DNA from 2 places in the Amycolatopsis lexingtonensis genome. Region 1 is predicted to be linked to the other one. Evidence: predicted binding sites of a transcription regulator. Region 1 holds the regulator's gene; the other holds the start of a gene.
What was found. The regulator HspR, encoded in region 1, represses chaperone genes until heat shock. The targets are predictions, from matches to a motif close to ANNTTGAGTNNNNNNNACTCAANNT.

Region 1 (3,406 bases):
TGGCCCCGCCCGGCCGCGCGGTTAGCCTCGCGATCATGTACTCCTGTCCCGTCTTCATGAGGTTGCGGACCCGCCGCTGACGGCGGCGCACCCACCTTTTGCCCGCCGTTCCGGTCCTTGCCGGGCGGCCGCTCCCGTGCTGCCCGGCTCCCTCCTGAGCCGCGGAGCCACCTTTGTCATCCCCTTTTTCCACCCAGCCCGTCCACCTGCGCGCGGAAAGCGTCGGCGTCACGCTCGGCTCGCGCCGGGTGCTGCACGACGTGAGCGTCACCGTTTCCGCCCGGTCGCGGCTGGCGATCGTCGGCGAGAACGGGCGTGGCAAGACCACGCTGCTGCACGTCCTCGCCGGGCTTCGCGCGCCCGACCACGGTGCCGTCCACCGGACCGGCACCGTCGGGGTCGCCCGGCAGGCACTGCCGTTCCGGTCCGGTGAGACCGTCGGGACGCTGACCACCGAGGCGTTGCGGGACGTCCACGACGCCCTGCGCGCGCTCGACGCCGCCACCGAAGATCTCGCGCGGTCGGCCGAAGGCGCCGAAGAGCGCTACGCCGTCGCGCTGGACGCGGCCACGCGCCTCGACGCGTGGGACGCCGAGCGCCGCGTCGACGTCGCACTCGAAGCCCTCGACGCCTGCGCCGACCGCGGCCGCGAGCTGAGCACGCTCTCGGTGGGGCAGCGCTACCGCGTGCGGCTGGCCTGCCTGCTCGGGGCGCGGTACGACTTCCTGCTGCTCGACGAGCCCGGCAACCACCTCGACGCCGCCGGACTGGCGTTCCTCACCGCCCGCCTGCGCGGGCACGACGGCGGGGTCGCGCTGGTCAGCCACGACCGGGCGCTGCTGGCGGACGTCGCGACCGAGTTCCTCGACCTCGACCCCAGCCAGGACGGCCGTCCGCGCCGGTACGCCGGCGGCTACGACGCCTGGCAGGACGGGCGCCGCCGCGACCGTGAGCGGTGGGTGCAGGAGCACGAGGACCAGCAGGACGCGCGCCGGCAGCTCACCGCCGCGGTGGCGCAGGCCCGCGACCGGCTCAGCACCGGCTGGCGCCCGGACAAGGGCACCGGACGGCACCAGCGGCAGACCCGCGCGCCCGGCGTCGTCCAGGCGCTGAACCGGGAACGGGCCGCGCTGGAAGCCCACCGCGTCACCGTGCCCGAACCGCCGTTGTCGTTGCGGTGGCCGGATCTCGGCGCCACCACCCGCGGGTCCCTGGTCCGGGTGGCGGGCGTCAGCGTCGAAGGCCGCCTCGACGGCCCGGTCACGCTGACCCTCGACCACGGCGGCCGGCTGCTCGTCACCGGCGGCAACGGCGCCGGCAAGTCGACGCTGCTGTCGGCCATCGCCGGCGAGCTCACGCCGACCACCGGCTCGGTGCGGCACCTGGCCGGCGCGCGCGTGGCGTTGATCGGCCAGGAAGTCCCGGCCTGGCCGGAAGATCTCACCGCCCGTCGGCTCTACGAACGTGCCGGCGTCCCGTTTTCGGCGATGGGTCTCCTCGACACTGAAGCGCTGCGCACTCCCGTCGGGCGGATGTCGCAGGGGCAGCAACGCCGGCTCGACCTCGCGCTGCGATTGGCCGGGCGGCCGGACGTGCTCGTCTTCGACGAGCCGACCAACCACCTGTCGGCGGTGCTCGTCGAGGAGCTGACCGAGGCCCTAATGGACACCCCGGCCGCGGTGGTCGTCGCGACGCACGACCGCCGGATGCTGGCGGACCTCGCGGCCTGGCCGCGGCTGGAGCTCTGACGCAAGAAGGCCTCCCCGGTCACCCGGGGAGGCCTTCGCGGTTCACTTGTTCAACGGCGCTTGGGCCGCCACACCACCATCGCCGTCTGCTGGTTGAGCGGCACGAGGTCCCGGCGGTAGGACGCGTGTGCCGCCGCCGCGGCCTGTTCGCCCGCGCGATACGCCGCGGCCAGTTCTTCGGTCAGCTCGGTGATCCGGGCCCGCAGCGCGTCGACCTGGTTTTCCAGCTCGATGATGCGCTTGATGCCGGCCAGGTTGACGCCGTCCTCCTGCGACAGGCGCTGGACTTCGCGCAGCAGCGCGATGTCCCGCATCGAGTAGCGCCGCCCGCCACCGGAGGTGCGGCCCGGCGAAACCAGGCCCTGCCGGTCGTAGGTGCGCAACGTCTGCGCGTGCATCCCGGCGAGCTGGGCCGCCACCGAGATGACGAACACCGGGGTCTCTTCGTCGCCTTCCTGGGGGATCCCGCCGAACATCCCACTCACCTGCCTTCGAGCAGCTCAGTGATCTCGGGCCGGGGGTCGTGCCCGGCCATCGCCTCGGCGTACGCCTGCAGAGCTTCGCGCGCCTTGTCGTCCAGTTTGGCGGGAATCGCCGCCTGGAGGGTGACGAGCAGATCACCTTGCGAACCATCGCGCTTGGCGATGCCCTTGCCGCGCACACGCAGCACCCGGCCGCTCGCCGTGCCCGGCGGCACCTTGAGCGAGACCTTGCCCTCGAGCGTCGGCACCGTGATCGTGGTGCCCAGCGTCAGTTCCGTGAAGTCCACCGGCACGGAGATCGTCAGGTCGAGCCCCTTGCGCCCGAACAGCGCGTGCGGAGCCACGTGCACCCGGACGTACAGGTCGCCCGCCTGCGCGCCGCCCCGGCCCGGCTCGCCCTGACCGGCCAGCCGGATCCGCTGGTCGTCGTCGACGCCCGGCGGGATCCGGACGGTCAGCGTGCGGGTCCGCGTGCTGACGCCTTCGCCGCCGCACTCGGGGCACGGGTCGTCGATGATCGTCCCGCGGCCGCGGCAGTCGCGGCACGGCTCCGAGAACGCGAAGGCACCCTGGCTGCGGCTGACCAGCCCCGAACCGGAACAGGTCGGGCAGGTCCGCGGCGACGTACCCGGCTTCGCACCGTTGCCACCGCACGTCGAGCAGGTCGCCGGGCTCGACAGCCGCAGCGGCAGGGTCGCGCCCTTGACCGCCTCGGTGAAGTCGATCCGGACGTCCGTCTCGACGTCGGCACCGCGCTGCGGCCGGTTCGCCGTCGCACCCGCCGAAGCGCGGCCACGGCCGAACAGCCCGCCGAGGATGTCCCCGAGCCCGCCGAAGCCGCCCTGCTGGTTGGCGCCGGCCTGGCCGAAGATGTCCCCGACGTCGAAGCTGCCGGTGCCACCGCCGCCGGGAAAGTTGAACCCGCCCCCGCCGCCGAACAGGCGCCGAGCTTCGTCGTACTCCTTGCGCTTGCTCGCGTCGGAGAGCACGCCGTACGCCTCGGAGACCGCCTTGAACTTCTGCTCCGCCTCCGCGTTGCCGGAGTTCGCGTCCGGGTGGTTCTCCTTGGCCAGCTTCCGGTAGGCCTTCTTGATCTCGTCCGAGGTGGCGTCGGAAGAGACGCCCAGCTCACGGTAGAAGTCCTTACCGATCCATTCCCGTGCGCTCATCGGGCGT
Region 2 (3,406 bases), 840 kb from region 1:
GGTTCGCGGCGCGCACGCCCGCCTCACGGGTGTACTCGGCGGCGATCCGGCTGAACGCGGCATCGGTCAAGGTGACGTCGGCCGTGCCCAGGCCGGCGCGCTCCAGCTCGCGGGGGAGCAGGTGGTCGCGGGCGATGGTGACCTTCTCGTGCTCGGTGTAGCCGTCCAGCGTGACGAGCTCCATGCGGTCCAGCAGCGGGCCGGGGATGGTCTCGAGCGCGTTGGCCGTCGCCAGGAACACGACGTCGGACAGGTCCAGCTCGACCTCGAGGTAGTGGTCGCGGAACGTGTGGTTCTGCTCCGGGTCCAGCACTTCGAGCAGCGCCGCGGTCGGGTCGCCGCGGTAGTCGGCGCCGACCTTGTCGATCTCGTCGAGCAGCACGACCGGGTTCATCGAGCCGGCTTCCTTGATGGCGCGGACGATCCGGCCGGGCAGCGCGCCGACGTACGTGCGGCGGTGGCCGCGGATCTCCGCCTCGTCGCGGATGCCGCCGAGCGCGACGCGGACGAACTTGCGGCCCATGGCCTTCGCGACGGACTCACCCAGCGACGTCTTGCCGACCCCGGGAGGGCCCGCGAGGGCGAGCACCGCGCCCGAACGCCGGCCGCCGACCGGGCCGAGGCCCGATTCCGCGCGGCGCTTCCGGACGGCCAGGTACTCGATGATGCGTTCCTTGACGTCGTCGAGACCGGCGTGGTCGGCGTCGAGCACGGCACGCGCGGCCGCGATGTCGTAGACGTCCTCGGTGCGCTCGTTCCAGGGCAGCTCCAGGACGGTGTCCAGCCAGGTGCGGATCCAGCCGCCTTCGGGGGACTGCTCGGACGTGCGGTCCAGCTTGTCCACTTCGGCCAGCGCGGCCTTCTTGACGGCGTCGGGCAGTTCGGCGGCCTCGACGCGGGCGCGGTAGTCGTCGTCCTGCGCGGTGCCGTCGAGCTCGCCGAGCTCCTTGCGGATCGCCTCGAGCTGGCGGCGCAGCAGGAATTCCTTCTGCTGCTTCTCCATTCCCTCGGCGACGTCCTTGCGGATGGTGTCGGTGACCTCGAGCTCGGCCAGGTGCTCCTTGCTCCACTCGAGCGCCTTCTCCAGGCGTGCGGTGACGTCCAGGGCGCCGAGCAGCTCGAGCTTCTGGTCGGTGGACAGGTACGGCGCGTTGCCGGAGAGGTCGGCGATCGCGGAGGCGTCTTCGACCTGCTGGACTGCGTCGATCAGCTGCCAGCCCCCGCGCTGCTGGAGGATCGAGATGACGACGGCCTTGTACTCGGCCGCGAGCTTCGCGGTCTGGTCGTTCGTGGTTTCGGGCGCGTCCTCGGCGTGCACCCAGCGGGCGGCGCCCGGGCCGTCGGCGATCCGGCCGACGAGCGCGCGGGACGTGCCGCGCAGCAGCACGGCGGCCTTGCCGCCGGGCACGCGGCCGATGCGCTCGACCGTGGCGACGGTGCCGAACTCGGCGTACTCGCCGTGGACGCGCGGGACGATGAGGACCTCGGCCTTGGCGGTGCCGGTCGACCGGATCCCGGGGAAGGACGCCTGGGTCGGGGTGTTGGCCTGGGCGGACTCCACCGCGGCCCGTGTCTCGGTGTCGCTCAGGTCGAGCGGGACGACCATGCCCGGCAGCACGACGTCGTCATCGAGCGGGAGCACGGGCAGGAGGCGGGTGTCGGACATGTGCACTCCTCGGTTAGTTGAGTCTGCTGTGCTCAACTCTCCGATGGGTGTGTTTGTTTCCGATGGTGCGTTCGCCCACAGCGATCACGAAAATCGCAGGTCAGCCGCCTGGTCGTGCCGCGATGCCGCACCAGGCGTACGGGCGGGCTTCCGCCTCCAGCGCGTTCAGCTTCCGGTCGGGCCGCCAGTCCGGCAGGTGCACGATGCCGGGTTCGAGCAGTGGCCAGTCGCCGAACAGCGGCTCGATCTCTTCGCGGTCGCGCAGCCAGACCGGGTTGCTGGTCTTGCGGTACTGCTCGACGAACCAGCGCAGCCCTTCGAGCGTCTCGCCGCTGCCGTCGCCCTCGCTCATCTGCGAGATGGCCAGCCAGCTGCCGGGCGCGAGCGCTTCGCGGTACGCCGCGAGGATGCCCTCGGGGTCGTCGTCCGGGCCGACGAAGTGCAGCACGGCCATCATCATCAGGCAGACCGGCTGCGAAAAGTCGATGAGCCGCTTCGTCTCCTCCGCGCGCAGGACGGCCTTCGCGTCCCGCATGTCCGCCTGGACGATGCCGGCCCAGTCGGTCGCCGCGCCCTCTTCGAGGATCAGCGTCGCGTGCGCCACGGCGACCGGCTCGTAGTCGACGTAGACGACCTTGGCGTCGTGCTCGTCGGGCAGCTCGGCCTCGACGACCTCGTGCACGTTGCCGGCCGTCGGGACGCCGGAGCCGAGATCGATGAACTGCCGGATCCCGGCCCGCAGGGCCGCCCGGACCGCGCGGTTCATGAACTCGCGGTTCTGCTTGGACCCGGGCCGCACCAGCGGCCACTGCTGCTCCATGCGCCTGCCGAACTCGCGGTCCACGGCCCAGTTCTGGGTACCGCCCAGGTACCAGTCGTAGATCCGGGCCGCGGACGGCTTCTCGGTGTCGACGCCCTCGGGCGCTCTCGGCGCGGAATCCCGCTGGTCGCTCACTCCCGGCTCCCCTCGCTCTGGCGGGGGCCAGCCTATAAGGACCGCGCGCCGCCGGTAATCCTCCGTTTGTTCACCGAACGGCCGGGCGGCGCTGCCAGTACGTCCACAACGGCCGGTACCCCTGCGCGTACCAGAACGGCGTCGACAGCGGGTTCGCCGCCGCGTGGTGCAGCAGGACGACGTCGGCGCCCTCCTCGTCCAGGACGTGGTGGGCGTGCGCGGCCAGCGCGGTGCCGACGCCGGAGGACCGCGCGGTCTCCGCGACCGCCAGCGACGACAGGTAGCCGACGCGGCCCGCCGCGACCCGGTCGCTGATCCAGCCGGTCTCGCCGGGGTGCTGGACGTTCACCATGCCGAGCGGGCGGCCGTACAGCTCGGCGATCCACAGTGGCGGTTCGGGCCGGTTCAGCTGCTCGGCCAGGTCCTTGGCCAGGATGTCCTCGACGCCGGTGCGCCAGTTCACCGTGCCGTACTGGGCGTCGTAGGAGTGCAGCTCCATGCCGAGCGCCACGGCGGTTTCGAGGTCGCCGGGCTCGCCGCGGCGGATCTTGACCCCCGGGGTGCCGAGCGGGGTCGCCGGCACCATCCGCTGGGACGGCCGCACGGCGACCACCCGCAGCGGCGCGAAGCCGTGGTGCAGCATTTCGCGCGCGCCGGCGGCGTCCCGGCTCGCGCGGGGGACGATCGCGGCGGTCTCCGTGTCGCCGTGCTCGGCGACCGCGCGCAGATGTTCATCCCATCGAGTGAGGAGGGCGTCGAGCGCGCCCGCCGGCCGGGGTCCGGCG

Region 2: a site for HspR is predicted at 1,681-1,705, ahead of lon (endopeptidase La). Genes of this name have one in related genera too.

What each region holds. Positions count from the first base shown of each region.
Region 1 covers NZ_JADBEG010000001.1:7,555,692-7,559,097, reverse strand. Annotated here, with positions in the region: gene H4696_RS34850 (ABC-F family ATP-binding cassette domain-containing protein) at 174-1,748, shown strand; gene H4696_RS34845 (heat shock protein transcriptional repressor HspR) at 1,799-2,224, opposite strand; gene dnaJ (molecular chaperone DnaJ) at 2,230-3,399, opposite strand.
Region 2 covers NZ_JADBEG010000001.1:6,713,766-6,717,171, reverse strand. Annotated here, with positions in the region: gene lon (endopeptidase La) at 1-1,666, opposite strand, end outside; gene H4696_RS30570 (SAM-dependent methyltransferase) at 1,767-2,621, opposite strand; gene H4696_RS30565 (GNAT family N-acetyltransferase) at 2,692-3,406, opposite strand, start outside.